3 linked regions of the Blastopirellula sediminis genome follow. The protein of the gene in region 2 interacts with the protein of the main gene of each other region in a pairwise test. Links are inferred from orthologs where the notes say so. Each region holds a gene or a part of one and is shown on either strand. Other genes may lie near its edges.

Region 1 (7,462 bases), 660 kb from region 2 along the record:
TCGGCGTGAATCAACGTGGGGTCAGGAATTTCGCCGGGACCCTTGGGACCGAAGACCACCGCCAAGCCGACCACGATTAATACCGCCATGGCGCAGGCGACGCCGTCGCGATAGAGAGCATGCGGAAAGAAGGGGATCCCTTTTTCGAGCAGCTGTTCGTATTGCTCGTGGTAGGTCGCTTTGTCGACCGGCTCGCCGGGAGTCGGCGGTTCCGAGATCCCACGCTTCACCACCAGGTACAGGTGAACCGCCAACAGCGAGAACAACAGGCCCGGCAAGATGAAAACGTGGAGCGTGAAAAAGCGGCTGAGCGTTTCGCTGCCGATGTACTCGCCGCCGAGAATGAAATGGACGATCGATGGGCCAAGCCAGGGAACGCGTCCCGCAGCGGCGACCGCCACGCTGACGCCCCAGTACGAGTCGCCGTCGTAACGGAGGACCTGACCAGTGAAGGCCAGACCCAGCGTCATCGCCAACAGGCCAACGCCGACCAACCAGGTCAGTTCGCGCGGGTACTTGAAGGCGCCCATCAGAAAGACTTGCGACATGTGGACGAAGAGCATCACCACCATGCCGGTCGCCGACCAGTAGTGGATTGCCCGCATCAGCCAACCGAACGGCGCTTCGTAGTTCAGGTATTCGAGACTCGCGTAGGCGTCTTCGGCGGTCGGTTGATAGACCATCGCCAAACAGATGCCGGTCACGATTTGCAGCATCAGAAAGGTGAGGGTCATGCTGCCAAAGACGTACCACCAGCCGACCGGCTTGGCGAGCGCCGCCGGAACCGGGTGACGCATCACCGGCCAGAGCGAATCGCGCAGCTCGAGCCGATGTTCGAGCCAGTCCCAGATTTGCTTGATCGTGTTCATGCGACTTACGCGTTAACCAGGTTGCTGAAGGGTCGGCAGGTGTCCCAGCTTCACCAGCAGGTCCCCTTTTTCCAGGCGATGTTCGTACTGATAAAGTCCCCGCGGCGGCGGCCCCGACGCGTGCGAGCCGTCTTCGTAAAAAACGCCGCCGTGACAAGGGCACATGAACAGCCCCGCGTCAGCCAGCCAATTGACGGGGCAGCCGAGATGCGTGCAGTTAACGGCGAAGATCTGGAAGGTCGCTTCATCGGCGCGGCGCACGTAGATCGCGATCTTGCCGGCGTCGCCGTCACCCAGGCCATGCAGCGGGTTTTGCAAGTCGACCAGACGCGTCTGTCCGACCGGGAAGTCTTCGACTTTGCCGGCGGTCGTCCATTGGTCATCCCGTTTGCGCAGCGGACCGAGCAGGAAGCCGACGATCGGAATTCCGGCGGCTGCAGTCGCCAGACTTCCCAGGAGGATGGCGCTCCACTTCAGCAGGCCGCGACGTTCTTCGTCGGGAGGATTCGAGTTGGATGTCGAGTGCGTCATGATCAATCAGTTGGCGGTTTCTTGTTCCACTTCGCGCTCCGTGGCGGCAGCGGTCGGCTTTTGCAGCGAGCGAACGTAGGCGGCGATGTCGGAAATCTGCTCCGAGGTGAACGGCTCGCCGGTATGCGAATGTTTTCCGGTCGTCGTGAAGTCGGGCATTTTCAGATCAGGGCGACCGGTGATGATCAAACGGCGGAGGACGATGTCGCTCATCAAGCGAGCGAGCGCCGGATCGTCGAGCGGCCCGGCCTCCTCTTTCTCGCCAACGCCGGCGTCGCCGTGACACTTGGCGCAGGAGGTTTCGAACAACTCTTCGCCGGTTTTCACGTTCGCCGTTTTCAAGCCGGCCGGATCCTCGACCGAAACTTGATACGGAGGAAGGTTGCTCGAAGAGACTGCGTTCGGTTTCCAGGTCTCGCGAATTCCAGCGACCATGATTTGCACCTGGTCGGCGGTGAGCGCGCCACCTTGGCTCTTTTCAAACGCCGGCATCAGTGTGCCGGGGCGGCCGTTGGCGATCGTCTGGTGCAACTGTTCGTCGCTGACGATCACTTGGAACAGAGGATCGTCGAGCGGCGGCGCGGGGCCGAGTTTGCCTGCGGCGCCGTGACAGCCGGAGCAGTTGGTCTGGAAGAGCTGAACGAAATCGGTGACGTCTTCGGGACGAACGAAACGATCGGCCGGGTCGGGCTTGCCGCAGCCGACCAGCAGCGCGGCGAACAGCAGCGTCGCGAAAGGAGCGTAGGCGTTCGTTCTAGCCATCGTGCGACTCCCGATTGGTCGCGGGGGTCAGACTCTGGGCCGAGATTTTCTCGGATCGTACGACCACCAATCCCATGACGATGCCAAAGGCGAACTGCGATGCGATAAACCAGGGCCAGCTGACGTATTGGCTCATGACTGGGTTCAGGACGCCCATGAAGGCGTAGATGAAAGCGGACCAGAGAAGCGGACCAACGACGCCGCCCCAAAAGACCGGCGAACTCGGAAGCGTCGGTAACAGCACGCCAAAGAAGAGGCCGACCATCAGCGACGTCGCCAAATGGATCACGACGCCGATGATTAGCGCCGCCAGACTGAACTGGGCGAGTTCGGCGATGGTGTTGTCGGCGAAGTCCGGCAAGATCATTGCGGCGAGCAGGTTGATCGGGTACCAAAAGCCTCGTCCGCTGAACAAACCGTACATCGACGCGACGACCGCCATCACGGCGCCGCCGGCGAGTCCGCCTTTGATGCCGGCTGAATAGGGATGGACCTTTTCCGGCAGTTCGAGACGTTGTCCCGGCGTCGCCGCGAGAACTCGCTTGTGCGAAGGTTTTATCGGTTTGGCTCGTAGCTCCGGCGCGACCAAGGGCTCTTCGACTTCCGCTTCCTCGGTAAGAAGTTGGCCGAACCAGCCGTAGAGAGAGGTGATGATGATGCCGAGGCCAACCAGCGAGAAGATCATGTTGGTCGGAATACCGAGTGCGAGCAGTCCAACGCCGGCGGCCAAGACCATCGGCCATGCGGTCGGACGCGGCATCGCGATCGTTTCGGGATGCGGCGAGGTTTCGGAATTGGAAGAGGACTCAGTCATGGCGGCTTGTTACGTTCCCATCCAATAAACGACGCCGAAAATCACGATCCAGACCGCATCGACAAAGTGCCAATACCAAGAGACGAGTTCCGGAGCTTCGCTCTTTGCAGAGAAGCGACCGGCCCGTTCCAGGCAAGTGATGATCGTCAGCAAGACCAGACCGATCGTGACGTGAAACGCGTGGAAGCCGATCAACGTGAAGAACGTCGTTCCGAACAGATTGCGACTGATCGTCAGACCGTCCTTGTAGATCAGCTCTTCCCATTCGTAGGCGGTGCCGACCAAAAACATCACGCCGAGCGCGATCGTCACGAACATCCAAACGCTAAACCCGCCAAGGCTGTTCGCTTTGCGGCTGTTCATCGCCAACATGATTGTGCCGCTACTGCCGAGCAGAAACGCGCTATTGATCACGGCGCGCGTCAAGCTGAGCGATTCGGCCGGGGTCGGACCGCTTTGATCCTGACCAAGGTAGATCAAATAGGAGACGACCAACGTGCTGAAGAACGCCGCTTCGGAGCAGAGGAACGCCGCCATTCCGACCTGCGCAGTCGTCAGCGGAAATTCACTGCTTTCGACCGGCGGTAGTTCAAGGGCTTCGTCGGCGGTTGACTTACTCATATTTCCAGTCCGGGTCTTCCGGATGTTTCAGATCCCAAAGCGGACGCCGGCTGCGGACCGCGAGGATTTGTTCAAAGTTGTACGACGGCGGTGGACTGCTGGTCGCCCATTCCAGCGTCCATGCGTCCCACGGATCGTCTCCTGCTTTTTTGCCTGAGCGAAGCGAGACGGCGATGTTGATAAAGAAGAAGAGAATGCCGAAGCCCATGATGAAGGCGCCGACCGTCGAAACCTGATTCCAGAACTCCCAGCCTTGTCCCGCCTGGTAGGTGTAAACGCGGCGCGGCATGCCGAGGATGCCGGAGATATGCATCGGCCCGAACAGCAGATTGAACCCGATGAAGAGGAGCCAGAAGTGCCAGAGGCCGAGCTTCTCACTGAGCATTTTGCCGGTCGCTTTCGGGAACCAGTAGTAGCAGCCTCCCATCAGCGCGAACAAGCTGCCGCCGAAGAGCACGTAGTGGAAGTGGGCGACCAGGAAGTAACTGTCCGAGACTTGCCAGTCGACGGGAACGGTCGCCAGCATGATGCCGGTCAAACCGCCGATCAAAAACATGCTGAGGAAACCGAGGGCGAACAACATCGGCGTGCGCATCTGCAACCGACCGCCGTAGAGAGTCGCCGTCCAGTTGAAGACTTTGATGCCGGTCGGGATCGCGATCAAAAAGCTCGCGGCTGAAAAATAGGCGTCGAGCCGATCATCCAAGCCAACCGTGAACATGTGATGCGCCCAAACGCCCAGGCTGATCAAACCGATCGCCGCGGTCGCCGCCGCCATCGACGCGTAGCCGAAGATCACCTTGCGAGAGAAGACCGGGATGATCTCGGAGATGATGCCGAACGCCGGCAACACCATGATGTAAACCTCGGGATGCCCGAAGAACCAGAACAAGTGTTGCCAGAGCAGCGCCGAACCGCCGCTTTGCGGATCAAAGAAGTGCGCCCCGGCATACCGATCAAGGATCAGCATGATCTGCGCCGCCGTCAGTGGAGGAAACGCGACCAGAATCAGCCATGCGTCGATCAACATCATCCAAACGAACAAAGGAACCTGATTCAGCTTCATGCCGGGAGCCCGCATCGTCAGGATGGTGGCGACCAGATTGACGGCGAAGGTCAGGGCGCCAACGCCGCTGACCGAAGTTCCCAAGATCCAGTAGTCGACGGCGCCGCCGCGTGCGTACGCCGGCGAAGTGAGAGGAGCGTAAGCGAACCAGCCGACGTCCGGCGCCGAACCGAGTCCGTAGAGCGCGTCGCCGGTAAAGTAGCAGGTGTAAAGGATGCAGCCGCCAAAGAGCGAGAGCCAGAAGCCGAGCGCGTTCAAACGCGGAAAGGCGACGTCGCGGCAACCGATCATCAGCGGCACCAGGTAATTGGCGATGCCGGTCAGCATCGGCATCACGACGAAGAAGATCATCGTCGTGCCGTGCATCGTAAAGAGCTGGTTGAAGGTGTCCGGGCCGATCAGCGTGTTGTCGGGAACCCACAGCTGCATCCGGATCAGCAGCGCTTCAATACCGCCAACCACCATGAAGAAGAAGCTCATCAGGATGTACATAATCCCGATGCGCTTGTGGTCGACCGTGGTGACCCAACCGTGCAGTTGCGTGACCAGCGGCGACGATGCGCTCGATTGTCCTGATTCGGCGATCGCCATGGTTATTCCAACGTCATCAAATAATCGACCAACTGTTTCACTTCCGTCGGGCTGAGCCGCATGTTCGGCATCCGACTGCCGGGCTTCGCGTGATCGGGATCGGCCAACCAATCGGAGAGGTTTTCGCGATTGTTTTCGAGTACGCCGGCGGCGATCGTCTCGCGACTCATTAGATGGGTCAGGTCGGGGCCAAACTTGCCGACGGCCGGCTCGCCGCGAATCGTGTGGCAATTGGCGCAGGCTTGATCCATAAAGATCTGGCGGCCTGCTTCGACTCCCGGAGCGACCACGGCAGGACGCTTTTGGTTTTCGATCCACTTCTCAAACTCCGCCATCTCAACTGCGTTGACGCGGATCAGCATCCGGGCATGTTGGGTGCCGCAGTATTCGGCGCAGCGTCCTTCGTACAAGCCGGGGGTATCGGCCTGAAGTCGCATGCGGTTGGTTTGTCCCGGGACCAGGTCGGTCTTGCCGGCCAATTTCGGGATCCAGAAGCTATGAATGACGTCGGCCGATTCCAGTTGCAGATAGACCGGCTTTTCGGCGTCGACTTCCGAGCTGGGAATGACCAACTCATTGGCGGTCGTGAATCCGTAGTCAGGATATTCAAATTCCCACCACCACTGATGACCGACGGCTCGCACGCGAATCACTCCGGCTTCCGGCGGATCGGATCGCATCGCAATCACCGAGCGAATCACCACCAGGCTGAGAACAAAAACGATCAGCGTGGGAGCCAGCGTCCAGGCAATTTCAATCGGCTGACTGCCGTAAATCTGCGGCGGTTCGGTATCGTCGCGCGGTGCGCCAGGAGGATCGCGAAAGCGGACAATGAAGTAGGCGAGCGCCCCGCCGACCAAGAGAAAAATGATCGCTGAGATCGCCAGAACCAGGTAGAACAGCTCGCGGATTTCAGCGGCGTCTGGGCTCGACGGATTGAACATGTCGGGCGATTGCGCCGTCGCCAACAGCGGACAGCAAGCGACAAGGGCCAAAGCAAGAGGCCAGCGCATCATGCCGTAGCATGTCTGGCGAAATCTTCCCTTGCGCAATTCTCGCATTCGCCTTTTCCAATCGGTTGCAGTCGTCCATGGTGAGCATCGTTCGCACTACATTCGCTTGTTAGGCGGGGTGCTGTCAACTGTTCTCCGCAATTTGTTGCCGGAACATCTCGTTCAAACTCGCCAAAGCTGCCTATTTTGAAACGGCGGCGAGGAGATGGATCAGCGCAGGTCGTAGCGCTGCAGCGGATAGGTTTCGCCATCGATGATGCGATAGTGGGTCACGCTGCTGCAGACCGCTTGTCCGGTCGGAGGCTGATGAAGAAGGGAATCGGCGACCCGCTTCCAGTCGGGTTTGCGAATTGACGCGATCACGAATTGCGGCTCCCAGGCGTCGCCGCAAAAGGGAAAGCCGATCTTCTCAATCGATTCGCGCTGCAAGGGGGAAAAATTCGCCAACACATTGTTGTAATGTTGTTGCGTCGCTTCTCGGTCACGTTGATCGCTGATCGCGGCGATAATCTGCGATTGCAGGTCATGCAGCTGTTGGCAAGATGATTCGCTGACATGGATCGTCAGCGTTCGTTCTCCCGTCCAAGGATCGGCTTCCAAGACGTGCCATCCGTCGAGTTCGATGGCAATCGGAGAGAAGTTGGCGGCGACTTCGGCGATCGTCTCGTCGATTTCGATCCCCTCCGCAAAACGGGCCAGGTAGGCGGAGATGTGGGGAGGATCGTCAAGATAGGCCTGATCTCCCACCAACTGCCGCACGTCGTCTTTGTACGCGCGTAGTTTCACCGCCCATTCAGGGCTGGGATCGATGGAGACGAAGTCAGTGACGAAAGTTCGAGCCATAGCGGGCGAATCATGCAGGCCGGGCAATCAAGCTTGGTAACAGAGTGGAACAAATCCGGCCTTCGCTGACAACAGCGATTAGGGGATTTAGGTAGTGGATGCGGAAGGCCGGCCACCGAACAAATACTGATAAGGCCCCGTTTTCCCCGCAATTGGAGGCCTGAGTTCTATCATAGTTCGCCCCACGGCGGATGGGCCGGGATTTCGAGGCTACATGCCGAGATAGGCCATTGCGGCCCAGCGAAGCCAGATGAATGCGATCAGCGTAAAGGTGGTCCAGATCAGCAAGCGATTGACGCGATGCATCCGATAAACGCCGAAAACTTCGGCCAGCGACGCCGGCGGGGGCGTC
Region 2 (7,535 bases):
GCAGGCGAGAATAAACATGAACAGAATCGGTCCGGCGAATGCGAACTCGATCATCGCGGCGCCGGTGCGCTGCGCGATGCGACTACGTTTGGTCGGGCGAATTCGCTGCGGCGTCGGCTGCGTCTGACGGCAGTTCGACTCGCCTCCCAGGCAACGACGCAAACCTTCGCGGCAACGTTCGGCCAAGCGGCAAATGGCGAATTGACGGCTGTTGTGCGACATGGGACGCCTCTTAGTATTCCTTCATCATCGTGACCGATGACGTGATCGTAGGGGGCGAAAACATCCATCCTTGTAGCGTCGAGTTCTGAGCGACCGGAGCGGTGATCGAGATCGTCACGTCTTTGCCCGTTTTCGCTGTCGTGAATTTCGACGCTTCGATCGTCGCCCCTTCGATATGGCGATCGTTCAGCACTGACGCGGCGGCGGCGACGGCGATTTCATTGGTTGCATTCGGTCGCAACGCGGCGCGACAACCTTCGTAGGCGGCGATCGCGACGGTCTGTTTCAGGAACATCATTTCGGCGCCTTGAATCGCCGCCATCAAAATCAACACGACGACCGGCAGGCAGATGCCCAGTTCGGCCACGGCCATCCCGTGTCGTGATCGTTTGCTGCTCTTGCGTCGCATCGCTTAGCTCTCCTGAGGCGATCGGCCGCCACGCATGCGATCAAACAAGCGATTCAAATCGGAAGCGAATTCCTTCCAGTAGTCCTTGTCCCGCAGATTGAACGGCGGCGGCACTTCCCCATCGGCCGCCTCGTTGACGACGCGGCGGAAACGGATGATCGGACCGACGAAGCGATGGCTGAAGCGAATCAGGTCGTACGTGTAGATCGGCAACAAGCAGAACGCCGCCAGAATGAACGGCCCCTGGTTTTGCCAAACGCTGGCCAGATGTTGATTCATCGGCTCCAGCGGGTTGCAAAGGACCTGAACGGCGAACGAGATCACCAGTCCAACGACGAAAAACGTGGTCCAGTAGAACAGCATCCGCAGTACGATTCCCCCTTGGACCGAGGGATCGACATACCGAGCTCCGCGACGTTGATTCATCGAACTTCTCACCTAAAAATCGAGCGCACAAAATCTGCGTCTGACCCGAAAACGTAGGTCGCAGCTCACGACGATTTGTTAAAAGGCCACTTTTCACGCCAGGAAACCCGCAAATAACACGTCGATACGATCGGCGCGAGCCATAGAACCGGCAATTCCGCCTGTCTTTCCGTTGACCTGAAAGCGGCCGACCGGGTAGAGTTCCCGGCATGACGAACGAAGAACTGGAAAACGCGACCTTCTGCTGCCCCGGCCAGTCAGTCCCGGTCGACCGGGCGACTCATTTGGCGCGGTTGGCCCAGTTTTATCCGGAGTGCCGCGACTGTCCGCGGCGTGACGATCAGGCCGGCATCTCTCCCAGAATCGCCGCGGCTTGGCGGCAGGTCCCGCCGAAGACGCCACTTCCCCAGTTGTTGCACTATGAAGGGCTCGCCGCCGACCTGTTTCATCAGTTCTCCCCGGTCGAGGCGGCCCAAATCGCCGCCGCGTTTACTCGCAGCTTCTCCAATCCGATCGCCGCTCCCCTCCTCCTGGCTGTCGCCCACTCGGCGGCGATTGACCAGGCCGAAGCGATGGTCAACGTCTGGCGACGAGCCGGCTTCGACGTCGAGCTCGCAACCGATCCGACTTGCGCCGAAGTCGCCTGGACGATCGACCAACGAAAACTAGACGGCGGCATTTTGCTCAGCACGCCGAGCGGCGATTTGCGGCAGATCGAACTGACGATGTTCGGTCCCGGCGGAACCCCGTTTGCCAGCGAAGAACTTGCCCGGCTCGAACGTCAACTCCAAACGCCTAAGCCGCTCTCGCCGGCGCACCGTCAAGGGACGCTGGCGGAAATCGACATGTCCTCCCCCCATCTCGAACGCTTCGCCCCGTATCATCGAGCGCGCCGTCCGTTGCGACTGGTCGTCCAGTCGCCGTCTCGGGGATCGCTTCGCCAACTTCAGCAGTTGATTGCCCGCTCGAACTGCGAACTGTTCGTTCTGCCGAGCGGGGGCGACTGGAGCGTTCGTCTGGCCGCGGCGATCCGGCAGCATCGGGGCCATTTCGGCGTCTGGATCGATGGGAGCGGCGAATCGATCGAAGTTTTTGAAGAGCGTGGGTATCGCGTCCTGCAGCCGCGATTGTCGAAGCTACTGATCGAGGAAGCGGTCGCGTGGGAGAATGCGCCGCTCCGCGTGGCGTCGCCGCCGCCGCTGGAAGTTCCCCACGATGCGGTCCATTTTCCAACCGCCGCCGGACGAGGAGCGATGTTCGCTGCAATTCGCCAGTACGATTGCCAGCTGGGGATCGAGCCCAGCGGCCGCTACTGGTGGCGAAACCAACTTCCGACGTCCGACGCTTTGGGGGTCGTAACGCTCCTCTTGACCCGGCTTAGCCGCGACGACCGTAGCTTGTCGAGCCAGTTGATCTAGGTCATACTGCGGGTCGAATTATCGCTGGTTCGCCGCCACTATAGGGCGGCCTCTTTTTTTGCTGATGACCCATGAATCACCCTTGGATCGCCGATCGTACCGCCGCGTTTGACTCTAGCGGCATTCGTAAAGTCTTTGACCTGGCGGCGAAAATGACCGACCCGATCAATCTTTCGATCGGGCAGCCCGACTTTGACGTCCCGGAACCGGTGAAAGAAGCGGCGATCACGGCGATTCGCGAAGGGAAGAACGGCTATGCCCTAACGCAGGGAATGCCGGTCCTCCGCAACAAGCTGCAAGCGATGATCGACGCCGAGTTCGGCCATAGCGATCGCACGAACTTCGTCTGCTCAGGCACCAGCGGCGGCTTGGTCTTGTCGATGCTGGCGTTGGTCAATCCCGGCGATGAAGTGATCATCTTTGATCCCTACTTCGTCATGTACGAATCGCTGGTCAAACTGGTCGGCGGCGTGCCGGTGGTGATCAACACCTATCCCGACTTCCGCATCGATCTCGAAAAAGTTCGCGCGACCATCACGCCGAAGACGAAGCTGATCCTGCTCAACAGCCCGGCCAATCCGACCGGCGTTGTAGCGACTGCCGCCGAAGTGGAAGGCCTGGCCAAGTTGACGGCCGAGAAGAACATCGCGTTGATCTCCGACGAGATCTACCGCACCTTCACCTACGGCGAATTCGTCTCTCCCGCTAAGTTCAACGATCAAACGATCGTGATCGACGGTTTTTCCAAGAGCTACGGCATGACCGGCTGGCGCGTCGGTTACGTGCATGGTCCGTCAGCGATCATCGACACGATGATCAAGCTGCAGCAGTACACCTTTGTGTGCGCTCCGCAGCCGGCGCAATGGGCCAGCGCCGCGGCGCTCGACGTCGATATGAGCGAACATGTCGCAACTTACGCTCACAAGCGGGACATGATGCTCGACGGCATCAGCGATCTTTACGAAGTCTCCCGTCCGGAAGGCGCCTTCTACATCTTCCCTAAAGCGCCATGGGGAACCGGCAGCGAATTCGTCGCCAAGGCGATCGAAAACAGTCTGTTGATCATCCCCGGCAAGATCTTCAGCAAGCAAGACACGCACTTCCGCATTTCGTATGCAGCGCAAGATGAAACGTTAAAACGCGGCATCGACATGCTGCGAAAGATCGCGAAAGGTTAATTCGATTCGCCAGCGAGGCTTAAAATCGCTACACTAATGGTGGAAGTGAACTTATTCCTCCCCGGAGCGATTCGACATGAGCCTCGAACTCCGCCTATCGTCACGTCATTGGAGTTGCGATCCGATCGAAACCGTCGACGCCGCGACCGGTAAGATGGTGATGGAGCGTCCTCATCTGCCGATGACGCCGTCCGAACAATCGGCGGTCAAAGCCCTCTTGGACGAAGCGGCCGGTCAATCGATTGAGGAGGCCCGCGGTTTCGTCCATCTGAAAGATGGGGGCGATTTCCAGGTTACCTGCGAAAACTACCAACCGCAGTACGTCGAAGAGTTCACGCTTCGCGTCGAACATGGACTGACGCCTGACTTGCTTGATTTTCTGATCAGCATTCTCGACGCGGGCAACTTGATCCTGACGTCGCAGCGCGACGGTTCGTCGATCAGCTTGAAAGAAGCGAACTTCGACGACGCTCCCGAAACGGTCAAGCCGCGAGCCGTCTGCCATAGTCGTGATGAACTGAAAGCAATTCTCGAACACGGCATCCGCGACGACCAGCGTCTGGCGACCAAGTCGGTCGAGATTTAGATTCGTCGAGCATTCTGCGTCACAACACTAGCCCGAGGCGCAAGCCGAGGGAATGTGGTGGGGGCAATGACGAATGTCAAAATCAAAATGTCGAATGAAAGAGGTTTCGTCATTCGAGCTTCGACATTCGTCATTTACTTGCGGCCGCACTCCCTCGGCTCGCGCCTCGGGTTAGTGATTGACTTACTCGGTCGGCGGCGGCAAACGAAGCGGCATCCGTTCTTGCGGCGGAGCGCCGCAAGCGGCCAGGCGAGCACGAATGTCCTGGATCAATCGCTGTTCCAGTTCGCAGTCGCGACCGATCGGAATCCAGCCGAGAGTCGTCGTTTCGCGAACCGCGGCTTCCTGCTCCATCCGGAGCGTACCGTCATGTCGCAAAAGGTCGAGATCGGCGATATCGGTTCGGCGTCCATGCAAGTCTTCCAGTTCCTTGCGAACTTCGACGTCGATCAAATAGCCCCCCTGCTCCGGCATGACTCGGACGATCACCGTGCGGCGAATCGTCTGCAAGGTGCTTTCCAGCTTTTCATAGCCGCGGGTCGAATCGGTCCGCCATGGCTCAAAGATCGTCGAGCCGATTGTCGGAAAGGTTTCGAGCCGCCCTTCGGTCAACTGCCCGGCGACCAGCCGGACGCGCTGTTCATCTCGAATGCGAAAGTTGTCGTCGACCGCATCGACGATTTGCTCCCAGAGAACCTCATAGTCTCCAAATTGGACGAACGCAGGATTCTCGGTTGCGTAGGCGGGCGGCTGACCGGCTCCGACCCACGACGGCAGCCGTAGCGCATGGCAGCCCGCGGAGAGGGTCAGAATCGAAATGAGTATCGCCAGTCGCACCACGCTTGAAGCGCCTTTTATTGCGTTGCTTGTCAATCGGCGGCCAATGTCCCCGACCAGGGGGCGGAGAAGCGTCGCAAAAAGAGACGACGGCGGCAAGGTCAGCTTTGGGGGAAAGCGGACGGAGCTAGCGGCGTCGACACTAACCCGAAGCGCGAGCCGAGGGAGTGCGGCCCGGAAATGCCTAATGACGAATGTCTAATGACTAAGGAAGGAAAGAATTCCGAAGCAAGACATTGGTCATTCGGCATTAGTCATTCTGAATTTGACCGCACTCCCTCGGCTCGCGCCTCGGGCTAGTCTGTCGTGCTAGCACAAAAAAAACTTTCGGCGGTGGGGCCGAAAGCTGATATTGGCTCGACGGTGGGTCTGCAGGTTGCGGAACTAGCAGTAGTGCCCGTCCATCCCCAGACGCATCTTCAGTTCTTCAAACTGCTGCTGGTACTTTTCGCTGGAGGAGTGAACGTGCTCCGCTTCGGTGATAAAGCGAATCTCTTCGCTGCTGCGGATGCAACGGTCGTCCAGGATCTCGGCGAACGACTTCAGTTCGTTGCCGTAGACGATCAGCAGCTTGTGTTCGTCAAACTGAACTTCCAGCGGAATGTTCGGGTTCAGCACGGCGATGCCGGTGCAGCCGTCATTCAGCAGCAAGTCTTCGTATTCCCACAGGATGCTTTTCAGCACCGGCATATCAATATGTTCGCGATACAGGTCGACGTGACCGGCGCCTTCGCGAGTATGACTCGTTTCCAACACGACGTCGACTTCGCCGCCGAGCGGTTCGAGCAGGTCCATGAAGACGTCGAACAGCACCGACTTGGTGGCGGCGGCCATCAACACCGGGACGCTGGATCGGGTCTCTTCGTCATGATAAACGTCGCGACGATAACCTTGGCTCGGCACCACCTTCAGATCATAGGAAGGTCGAACCGCGTCGGTCAGCTCAAAGCCGTTATAGCGATTGACGCCCAAGTGGGCTTCAATCTGCTCTTCCGACAAATGCTCGAAGCTATTGCCGGTCGGGGCCGTTGCGCCGTCGTGGAAGACGTTTTTGAAAAATCGTTTTAAGAAGCCCATGTTGACCTCTACCGCCTCTTCCGGTGATCTCGAGAACTGAAACCCCGTTGGTTTCAACGCTACGAAATCTGGTTGATAGTAAAACCCTAGAGCGACCTTCGCTCGCTTGCCCGCGAAAACCTTGAACTCGGCGTCGGCTTGGCGTTAACCGCACGCGACAATCCGAGCGATCGCTCCATTCGACAACGTGCTGGCCAAACCGGCGAAAAGCCGCACAACGACCAGTCGCCGACTTCGATTTGGAACGTTTCCGATGCCGTTTCTGTAGAGATCATAGCACCGTGAATTGAACCAATTTGTCCCTTCTCTCCAACAATTTGAAAAAGATCGCGGCCGTTTGGTTGACTCCAAGGATGCGGTGAAGTTTTCCTGCAACAGACGTGATGAAGAGCGGCAACGAGTTGTCTGATATACTGCCTAATGTCCCGTCTGTAACGAAGGAGCCGAGCCGTTGAATACGATCCTCCGCAGTCTGCCGCTGGTAACGATTGTTCTACTGGCGACGTCTTTATCGATCGGCTGTACGACCCAGGTCGCACAGAGCGAGCAAACGCAGGTAATTGAGCCCCAACAAGCGGAGCAAAAGCCGGCTCCGGCGCCGCAGAAACCGCGCAACGACCTGCAGCCGAAAGAAACGCTGCACGAACTTTGGTCGGCGGTCGTCCAGCAAGGGAAAAAGATCGGCAACTCGCACGAGGTGGTCCGCCGCGTTCAGCAGGCTGACCGCGAGTTGATCGAATCGGTTTCGACCGAGAATATCGCGATCCGGCGTCAGCAAATCACGATTGAAATGCAGGTCGTCAATCGCTTCCTCGAGACCCCGGACGGCAAGCTCGTCTCGTACGAAACGTCGATCGAACAAGGGGGCAACCATTCATCGGTCGCCGGGCAGGTTTCAGCCGACGGCAAACAGCTCATGATTACCACCACCGGCGCCGGCAAAAGCTTTTCGGCGCCGATCGCCTGGAAACCAGAGTGGGGAGGCGTTTACGCCGCATCCCAATTGCTCGAAAACCCACCGATCGAGCCGGGGCAGACCCGCGAAACGACTGCGCTGGTCCCTACGATTAACCAGGCCTGTCAGATCAAATACGTCGCTGGCCAGCTGGAACCGGTCAAACTTCTCGACGGCAGCGAAGTGGAGCTCCTCAAGGTGACGAACAAGATCGCCTTGGGGGGGAAAACGCTGATGGAAGTCCCGATGTGGGTCGACCGCGAAGGGAACTCGGTCAAGATGGAGCCCCCTGGTCCAGAGATGGTGATCTATCGCTGCACCAAGGAGTTCGCCGAGTCGCCGATCGAAGCGATCGAGTTTGACCTGGCCGCCGAGACGATCGTACCGACCCCGGAACCGCTTCCCGACGTTCATACCAAGCTGAAGT
Region 3 (8,691 bases), 1.3 Mb from region 2 along the record:
CGGCAGGGTCGCCGCCGGAGATGCAGTCGCCGGAATTCGCCCCGGGCAATTTTGGCGCCATCGGGGGGAGAAATCGCTCGCACCGCCGCTCAGAACCGTCGTTGACATTGCTCCTTCCGGGGGGCACAAAGCGGGCGTCAGGGACTGATTTGAGGTGATATTGGGCGAATTCACGCGCTATTTCCCGAAAAATCCAAGATCTCGTGTGCATACGTGCCCAGTATGGCTATCTTAAAAAGAGAGCCCCAGAAATCGCAAACCCACGCGTAGACAGCTGTCGTGACGATTGCATTTGAAAAACTCGTTCCGCCGCCTGGACATTCATTTCGCTGCTTTGAGCGCTCGGCGCTTGAGACTCCGGCGAAGTGGCACCGGCACCCAGAATTGGAAATCACCTTCGTTCCTTATGGGACGGGCACGCGGCTAGTCGGCGACCATGTCGCTCGCTACAGCCCTGGCGATCTCGTCTTCTCTGGCGAGAACCTGCCGCACACGTGGCTTTCTGACGACTTCGTCGGCAAGAAGTTCGACCGGCACATCGCCTACGTCATTCAGTTCAGCATCGACTTCCTCGGCGCCACGTTTTTCGACGCGCCGGAACTGACCGACGTCCGGATGATGCTGCACAAAGCTCGCCGCGGCCTCCTCTTTGGCGCCGAAACGACGCACAAGGTTGGCGAGATCATGAAGCGGATGCCCGAGCAACAAGGGCTGCCGCAGCTGATCTCGCTCTTGGAATGCCTGAACCTGCTCGCCGAAGAAGGGGGCGAAGTCCTGGCCAGCGAAGGCTACACGCCGGGCTTCGACAACGCTTCGGACTGGCGCATCGACAAGGCCTGCAATTACATCAACGAACATCTGGAAGATCCCGAGCTGTCGCACGCTGCGATCTGCAAAGAAGTCGACATGAACCCGTCGTCGTTCAGCCGGATGTTCAAGCGAGCCACCGGCCGCACCGTGACGCAATACGTCAGCGAACTGCGGATCGGCATCGCTTGCCGCCTGCTGATGGAAACCGGCGACAGCATCCTGGACGTCAGCCTGAAGTCAGGCTTCGACAACCTGTCGAGCTTCAACCGCAGCTTCCGCAAGATCAAGCAGATGACGCCGCGGGAATATCGCTCGACCTTCCTCGAAGCGAACAAGACGACGGCCGTTCCGGTTTAGTTCGACGTTGCCGTATCAAGCGGCGCGCCAGCGCAACACTAGCCCGCAGCGCAAGCGAGGGAATTTGCGCGGCGCAATTGTCAGAGCTTCCCTACGCGTGGAGCCGAAAACATAGGCCCAGCTCTTCGCCAGATTCCGACCGCATTCCCTCGCTTGCGCTGCGGGCTAGTGTTGGGCAATTGCGAATCGCCAACTACGTCCGGTCTGCACAACGGACCCTACAAGAAGCAAGCCGACGAGCCAATAAAAAAAGCCGATCCAACTTGGATCGGCTTTCTTTGTTTCTTGCTTAAGCGGGGAACGCTTAGTCCCACCACCATTGGCCCGGGGCGAGTTCCGGAACTTTGATTTCGGCACGTTCCTTCTCGAGGGCGCCATTTTCGTCTTCGATCATCTGTTCCGGCAACAGGGCGTACTTCGGTTTGATCGAGACGCCGCCGCCGATCGGCGTGACCAGGCGATTCCCCTTCCAGACCGCGTTGACGGCGGTTTCGACCTGGTTCGGAGCGTTGTAGACTTCGACCGGGTAGCGGCTTTCGTCGTTGAAGACGCCGAGGTTCCAGTGGGCCTGACCGTACAGGTCGTACTCTTGGATGTAAGCGGCCGCGATCAGCATGTCGATCTGGTTACGCATCTGAGCGTAGACCGGCGAACGCTTGGCCAGTTCGGGATACGCCTTGGTGAAAGCCATGGTGAACATCCGGCTGGCCGGATCTTCGCCGCCCGACTGCACGCGACCGCCGTCGCGGGTCACCATTTCGTTTTCGCCAATCAGCTTCACGCCTTCGCCGACCAGTTCCATCGCCAGGCCGTCTTCGCTCAGCTTCACGCATTCGTAGTTCGGGGTAAAGAACCAACGCTGCAGAGCGTTCTTCGAACCGCCGCGCGACTTTTCGGTGTAGCTCGGAATCCGAACCGGAGGACGTTCCAGGCCGATGCCGATCAACTTCATGCGATAGTCCGCTTCGACCAGCGTCTTGGCGAAGTTGGTCTTCGGCGAGATGCCGGTGACGGTCACGTCTTGCTTGCCGAGGGCTTGCTGCATTCCCGGAACGAGCGTCGCCACGTTGATCTTGGCCAGGTCGGTCCCGACGCTGCGGAGATACTCTTGGTAGTTCTTCAAACCTTCCTTGGTCGGGTCAATCGAGACGCCGACGAAGTTCACTCCCTTGGTGCCAGGAGCGTAAGCACGCAAAGCGACGATCATATCGTCGAGCGATAGAATCGCTTTCCCGCTCGTCGTACCGACGGCGCGACCAGTAAGATCGCTGACGAATCCTTCCGCCGGACCGGCGATCACAATGTCGCCCGATTCGGGATAGAAGAAGACGTACTTCAACTGGGTCAAGCCGGCGAGATTCTTCATCTCTTCCGGAATGGTGTTGTTTTCTTCGGTCGCCTTGGCGAGCGCCGCTTCCAAGCGATTGAGCGAGATCATGCGAAGTTCGCTCGGCTTGGTCAGTTCCGGCGCCAAGGTCGCCTTGGCGGCTTGCACGCGCTGACGCATCAGTTGGCCGGTCGGATCCGAAGCCTGCTGCATCCGCAACACGCCCTGCGCGTCGACGTAAACGCCTGACTGCTGGAAGTTGTTATTGTTGTTGGTTTGAGCCGCGGCCGGCGCGACCAACAATCCGACTGCGAACGTCGCTAGCAGCAAGTGAAACAGCCGGGTCGAGCGGGATTCCATGTCTGATCCTTGGTCCAAATACGCAGCAAGAAAGGGTAGGCGCGAAATGCTCGCCGCTGATTCCAGCAGCGAAAGATGAGCGGGCAATAGCCGTTACAGTTAACCTAGGGCAAATTGCCGTAAGTAAGCTGTCCCTTTGATCTTAATTTGGGAAAATAGGGAAGGCAAGCAATCGGTAAAAAAGGCTCCGGCCGTGCCGATTTTTCGACATCGGCGGCCACAACCCTGCCTTCATTGCGCGCAAGCTATTTACAGATATAGACTTGCGCTAATTCTTGCTCGCCCGCCGTGCGTTTGGCGGGGCGGTGATCAGTTTGAAGTTCCCCTCTCCTAGCAACTGATCGACCCGATCTCGCATCTCCAGCGAGACGTCGACCCGGCGGGAAGTTCGCAACAGAGCCGCATGACCATCGGTCAGCTGCAGAACGAGCTGTAGATCGCAATCGCCCGGATAGGCCCGGAGAATCTCGTTCAAACTCGGCAGAATCTCGGCGCCATGGTGCGCTTCGTCGATCCGAATCCGGACCCCTTTGGTATAGCGGGCATGGGCGTCTTCGATCGGCACCAGGTTGTTGACGATCATATTCGCCTCGTCGTCACCCCCTCGTTTGTCGACTCGTCCTTCGACGATGAAGACCGCTTCCGTTTTTACCAGATCTCCGAAATTTGCGTATTGCTCCGGCCACATGATGCAGCGGATCGCGCCGTTGACGTCTTCCAGGTCGAAGTTGGCGTACTTCGTGTTGTTGCTTCCTGGACGAGCTCGCTTGGTATGGGCCAGCTTGATCGAGGAGATCATCCCCCCCATCACGACATCCTGCTTGTCCTTCATCTGCGGAATGTCAGTCGACGTGTGCGAGCAATAGATCGCGAACGACTTTTCGTACTCGGCCAGCGGGTGACTGGTGAGGAAGAAGCCGAGCACTTCCTTCTCGTAGAGCAGCTTCTCGCGTTCGTTCCACTCTTCCACTTCGGGCAGCTTCACCGCTTTGGGCGCCGAGCCGTTGGCTTCTTCCATGGCGGCGAACAAGTTCTTCTGCCCCGCTTTGCGATCGGCAAGCGCTGCGGCGCCGGCCGTGATCGCTTTTTCGAGCGCTGCGACCATCTGGGCGCGGACCGGATGAAGCGTGTCGAAGGCGCCAGCCTTGATCAACGTTTCGATCGCCGCACGGTTGCACTGCGACGTATCGACTCGTTCGCAGAAATCGAAGATGTCGGTGAACGGACCATCCTTGCGCCGCGCGGCGACAATCGATTCGGCCGCGCCGCCGCCGCAACCCTTGATCGCACTAAGCGCAAACGGAATTTTGCCGTCGACCACCGAGAACTCAACGTCCGACGTATTCACGTTCGGCGCGAGGACCTCGATCTGCATCCGGTCGGCGTCTTCCATATGCTCGACAAGCGAGTCTTTCGTCTTGAAGTTACGCCCGGAGATGTCGCCCGAAAGGAGGGCCGCCATGAACTCCTTGGGATAGTGGGTCTTCAAGTACGCGGTCTGATAGGCGACCAGCGCGTAGGCGGTCGAGTGGCTTTTGTTAAAGCCATAACCGGCGAACTTGACGATCATCTCCCAAAATTCTTCCGCTTCTTTCTGGGTCAGACCTTTCTCCGTCGCACCGATCATGAACTGTTCGCGGTTCTGCTGGATCAGCGACTCTTTCTTCTTGCTGATCGCCTTAATGCAGGTGTACGCTTTGGCGAGCGGAATGTCCCCCAAGCGATTCAGAATCCGCATGACCTGTTCCTGGTAAACCATCACGCCGTTGGTTTCAGCCAGGATCTCTTCGAGCACTTCGTGCTTGTATTCGGCCGCTTTGCGACCGTTTTTCACTTCGATGTACTCGTCGACCATGCCCCCTTCGAGCGGACCAGGTCGATAGAGCGCATTGGTCGCGATGATGTCGAGGAAGCTGTCGGGACGCATCCGCCGTAAGAGGTCGCGAATACCGCCGCTTTCGAGCTGGAACACCCCCTTCGTTTCGCCGCGTCGCAGCAATGCGAATGTCTCTTCGTCGTCGAGCGGCATCTTGTGGATGTCGAACGGCTTCCCTTCACGCTGTTCGATCAGATCGATCGCGTTGCGCAGAATCGTCAAGTTGCGCAAGCCCAGGAAGTCCATCTTCAGCAGACCGGCCGCTTCGACGTCGTTCATCGACCACTGCGTGATCAAGTCTTCCTTGCCGGTCACGCGGCAAAGAGGGACATATTCGGTCAGCGGCTGGTCGGCGATCACCACCGCCGCCGCGTGCGTACCGACGTTCCGCGCCAAGCCTTCGATCTTCATCGCCAGCGTCAGCACTTCGCGGGCTTCGCTGTCATGCTCGTAGGCGTTCTTCAGCTCTTCGCTCGCTTCGATCGCCGCCTTCAGCTTGATGCCGAGCGTTTCCGGCACCATGCCGGTAATCGCATTGACGCGATCAAGCGGCAAGCCGAGCGCGCGGCCGACGTCTTTGATCGCCGCGCGAGCCGCGAGCGTACCGAACGTACCGATCTGCGCGACGTTGTCTTCGCCGTACTTGTCTTTCACGTAGCGAATGACGAGCCCGCGCCGCTCTTTGTCAAAGTCGATATCGATATCGGGGGCTTCCAAGCGGTTTTCGTCGAGGAACCGCTCGAACAGCAAGTCGTACTTGATCGGGCAAACGTGGCTCATGTAGAGCGCATAACAGACGATTGCGCCGACGCCGCTACCGCGCGCGGTGGCCGGAATGTTTTGCTTCCGGGCTTCGACCACAAAGTCCCACACGATCAGGAAGTAGTTCGGGAAGCCAAGTCGGCTGATCACCCCCAACTCGCGGTCGAGTCGCGTCATGACGACGTCCGATAATTCGCCGCCGGGACACATCTCTTCGTTCCCTTCGTACCGCTCTTTGAGCCCTTGGATGCAGAGCTCGCGCAGGTATTCGTCGGCCGTCTTCTCCGGCGGCAGAGCGAAGGTGGGGAAGTAGCGTTTGCCCAACTCCAGGTCGATGTCGACCGTGTCGGCGATTTCCTGACTGCGCGAGACGGCATGCTCCAGCCCCGCGAAGTCGGCGTACATCTGATCTTGCGAACGGAGGAAAAACTGATCGTTCTCCATTCGCATCCGGTTGGTGTCAGTCCGGAACTTGCCGGTGTTGATGCAGAGCATCACGTCTTGCGCTTCGGCGTCTTCCTGATCGACATAGTGGGTGTCGCTGGTCGCAACCAACGGCACGCCGATCTTGTTGGCGATGTCGACGGCGCCTTCCAGTTGCATCCGCTGAATGTCGAGACCGTTGTTCATGATCTCGATGAAGTAGCGATCGCCGAAGACCTTCTCGAACCAACCCGAGATGTTGGCGCCTTCCTTCATCAAGTCTTCGGTCGACGTGCCGCGGAGGATTGCCTTCGAAAATTCACTGCTGACGCAACCGCTGAGGCAGATGATCCCCTCGCTATGCTTCTGCAGCAGCTCTTTGTCGATCCGCGGCTTGAAGTAAAAGCCTTCCAGGTAAGCGGCCGAGGCCAGCTTCACCAGGTTGCGAAAGCCAGTCCGGTTTTGCGCAAGCAGGGTCAGGTGATAGTTCGAGTCGCGCTGGCTTCCCGATTTTTCGAACCGGCTGCCCGGCGCGATGTACGCCTCGTAGCCGATGATCGGGTTGATTTCGTTCGATTTGCACTCGCGATAGAACTGCAGCGCGCCGTGCAGGTTACCGTGGTCGGTAATCGCCAGAGCGTTCATGCCGTGGCTCTTCGCCCGAGCGACCAATCGCGGAATCGACCCGGCTCCATCGAGCAGGCTGTAGTGCGAATGGCAATGCAGGTGGACGAAGCGGCGATCGCTCATCATTCCCTCCCAGGCGAAAAGAGCAGGCGTTCCTTCAGTGCGGCGAAAGCGTCGCCGCGGTAGACAGCTTTGATTCTAACCTGACGGCCGCAGGTTGATAACCATCAAGACTTTTTTGCGGGACTTCCCCAAACAATTTTTGCCGCACAGCTTGCCCAGCCGGCATCTTGGGTTCCAATAGAGATCTCTCCCGTTTTGCACATCCCTCGGAGTTCCCACCGGTGTCTCGATTTCTCTCGCTCGCCTGTTTGGCGTCGCTGCTGCTATTCCCCTCGTTTGTCCTGTCGGCGGAAACCAACGACGCTATCCGCGTGATGTCGTTCAACATCCGCTACGGCTCGGCCCAGGATGGCGAAAACCACTGGGACATCCGCAAGCCGCTGGTGGTCGAAACGATCCAGCGCTACAACCCCGACCTGCTGGGGACGCAAGAATGCCTACCGTTTCAGGAAGCCTACCTGCGTGAGCAACTGCCCGAATACGACTGCTATGCGGTCAGTCGCGAAGGGGAGGGGACCGCAGGTGAAAAGTGTGCAGTCTTCTTTCGCAAGTCGCGGTTTGAGTTGCTTGAAAAGGGGAGCGTCGCGCTGAGCGAAACGCCCGAGAAAATCGGCTCGGTCAGCTGGGACTCGTCGCTGCCGCGGATCGCGTCGTGGGTGAAGCTTCGCGACAAGGAGTCCGGTAAGACGTTTACCTTCTGGAATACCCACTTCGATCACCGCGGCCCGAAGTCGCGCGAAGAAGCGGCCAAGTTGCTGGTCGCCCAAATGAAAGCCGCCCCCGATAGCGGCCCGGTCGTTTTGACCGGCGACTTCAACACCGACGCCGGCTCGGCCCCCCATAAAACGTTGGTTGCCTATTTGACTGACGCGTGGGACGCCGCGAAGTGGGAAGGCTCGACCTGGACCTTCAACGGCTGGAAAGATCAAACGAGCGGAGCCCGGATCGACTGGATCCTCCACTCCGCCGGCTTCACCGCGGCCGATACGACGATCGACCGCTGGAAAAGCGACAGTGGCCACTACCCGTCGGATCACTGCCCCGTGACGACGACGCTGACCTTTACGAAGAAATAGCGGCCTACGAGCACCACAACGGATGCGGCGCATCCAACAGATGCGCCGGCTCCTTCGCCAGCGACCGAATCGATTGCTCCATCTCGGCGACCGCTTCAGCATTCGCATGGTAGGCGAGTTGAATCTCGAAATTCACTTCGCCGCCGGGGGGCAGCTTCACCACGCGATTCTGCTTCCCTTCAAACGACCGCGGATTCGGGAAATTGGTCGCCGGCTCGAGTCCCGTGACATAGCCGTCCGCTTCCGCCGCCGTGTTTTTCCAGATGGTAAAGCAAGGAAGCTGCCGCGCGTCGTAGGCGACCGAGATCCCGCGATCGCCGGCGCCGTTCTTCAGCATCGTCGGCGTCCAGCCATCTTCCCCGTGCGCGTTTTCGCAGAAGTAGACCATTTCCTCGAAGCCGACCTGCGGCCCGCGGTAGCGATCCCAGTTGCCGATCTCGCCCGCCGAGTGATCGTTCCGCGGGACAACCTTCTTGGCCGGTACAACCACCGTCGCTCCCTCGGACAAAACCGGGTCGCCCAGGTTGATGTGATACAGCATCTGCGCTTCGGCCGGCTTGGCCGAAAGATTGGTGATCGTATCCTTAAGGCGGAACCCTCGTTCGCCGCGGGCAATGCGGTACTCGACCGTCAGCTTCAAGTTGCAGAAGAACAAGCGGGTCTCGTAGACTTCGCCGCGAACGATCACTTCCCCATCTTCGGTGATCTCGGCGGTTACCTTCTGCGCCGGCTTGTTGGCGATGCGGCCATGCAGCGGATAAAGAAGGCGATGCGTCTGCGGATCAAACTCCGGCGCGCCGTTGCTTTCCAAACCGCAGCGGACCAGCAGTTCATCAAACCCTTCCAGCCAACCGATGCCGCTTGGTTCCGAGATCGGCACAAACGCCGGATGAACTGGTCCCGGCGTCGGCGAGCTCCAACCGATCCGCTGGCCATCGTAATGCGCATCC

What was found.
Region 1: the proteins of LOC68_RS20335 (region 2) and ctaD interact in binary tests that used the Escherichia coli proteins (3 or more experiments, as listed by UniProt). The link is inferred for Blastopirellula sediminis from one-to-one orthologs.
Region 3: the proteins of LOC68_RS20335 (region 2) and dnaE interact in binary tests that used the Escherichia coli proteins (3 or more experiments, as listed by UniProt). The link is inferred for Blastopirellula sediminis from one-to-one orthologs.

What each region holds. Positions count from the first base shown.
Region 1 is NZ_JAJKFT010000010.1:1,480,839-1,488,300, forward strand. The notes cover bases 2,923-5,835. They hold ctaD (cytochrome c oxidase subunit I), read right to left. Parts: upstream 5,255-5,835; coding sequence 3,590-5,254; downstream 2,923-3,589. Other genes in these bases: LOC68_RS17715 (hypothetical protein), read right to left, coding at 2,923-2,976; LOC68_RS17720 (cytochrome c oxidase subunit 3), read right to left, coding at 2,986-3,597; coxB (cytochrome c oxidase subunit II), read right to left, coding at 5,257-5,835. Also shown: cytochrome b N-terminal domain-containing protein, read right to left, coding at 1-869; QcrA and Rieske domain-containing protein, read right to left, coding at 882-1,400; c-type cytochrome, read right to left, coding at 1,407-2,162; more of hypothetical protein, read right to left, coding at 2,155-2,922; more of coxB, read right to left, coding at 5,836-6,315; 2'-5' RNA ligase family protein, read right to left, coding at 6,478-7,110; pentapeptide repeat-containing protein, read right to left, coding at 7,321-7,462. UniProt on the Escherichia coli protein: Cytochrome bo(3) ubiquinol oxidase is the terminal enzyme in the aerobic respiratory chain of E.coli that predominates when cells are grown at high aeration.
Region 2 is NZ_JAJKFT010000010.1:2,141,780-2,149,314, reverse strand. What follows is about bases 1,614-4,599. They hold LOC68_RS20335 (pyridoxal phosphate-dependent aminotransferase), read left to right. Parts: upstream 1,614-2,546; coding sequence 2,547-3,653; downstream 3,654-4,599. Other genes in these bases: LOC68_RS20325 (hypothetical protein), read right to left, coding at 4,423-4,599; LOC68_RS20330 (hypothetical protein), read left to right, coding at 3,730-4,239; LOC68_RS20340 (hypothetical protein), read left to right, coding at 1,614-2,475. Also shown: TadE/TadG family type IV pilus assembly protein, read right to left, coding at 1-222; TadE/TadG family type IV pilus assembly protein, read right to left, coding at 233-631; hypothetical protein, read right to left, coding at 635-1,057; more of hypothetical protein, read left to right, coding at 1,267-1,613; more of hypothetical protein, read right to left, coding at 4,600-5,076; hypothetical protein, read right to left, coding at 5,461-6,153; transglutaminase-like domain-containing protein, read left to right, coding at 6,605-7,535. UniProt on the Escherichia coli protein: Shows aminotransferase activity with methionine and histidine as substrates, and to a lesser extent also with phenylalanine.
Region 3 is NZ_JAJKFT010000010.1:833,933-842,623, forward strand. The notes cover bases 2,923-7,064. They hold dnaE (DNA polymerase III subunit alpha), read right to left. Parts: upstream 6,666-7,064; coding sequence 3,123-6,665; downstream 2,923-3,122. Other genes in these bases: LOC68_RS15000 (endonuclease/exonuclease/phosphatase family protein), read left to right, coding at 6,887-7,064. Also shown: DUF4261 domain-containing protein, read left to right, coding at 1-148; helix-turn-helix domain-containing protein, read left to right, coding at 280-1,167; DUF1598 domain-containing protein, read right to left, coding at 1,472-2,854; more of endonuclease/exonuclease/phosphatase family protein, read left to right, coding at 7,065-7,741; aldose 1-epimerase family protein, read right to left, coding at 7,746-8,691. UniProt on the Escherichia coli protein: DNA polymerase III is a complex, multichain enzyme responsible for most of the replicative synthesis in bacteria. This DNA polymerase also exhibits 3' to 5' exonuclease activity. The alpha chain is the DNA polymerase catalytic subunit.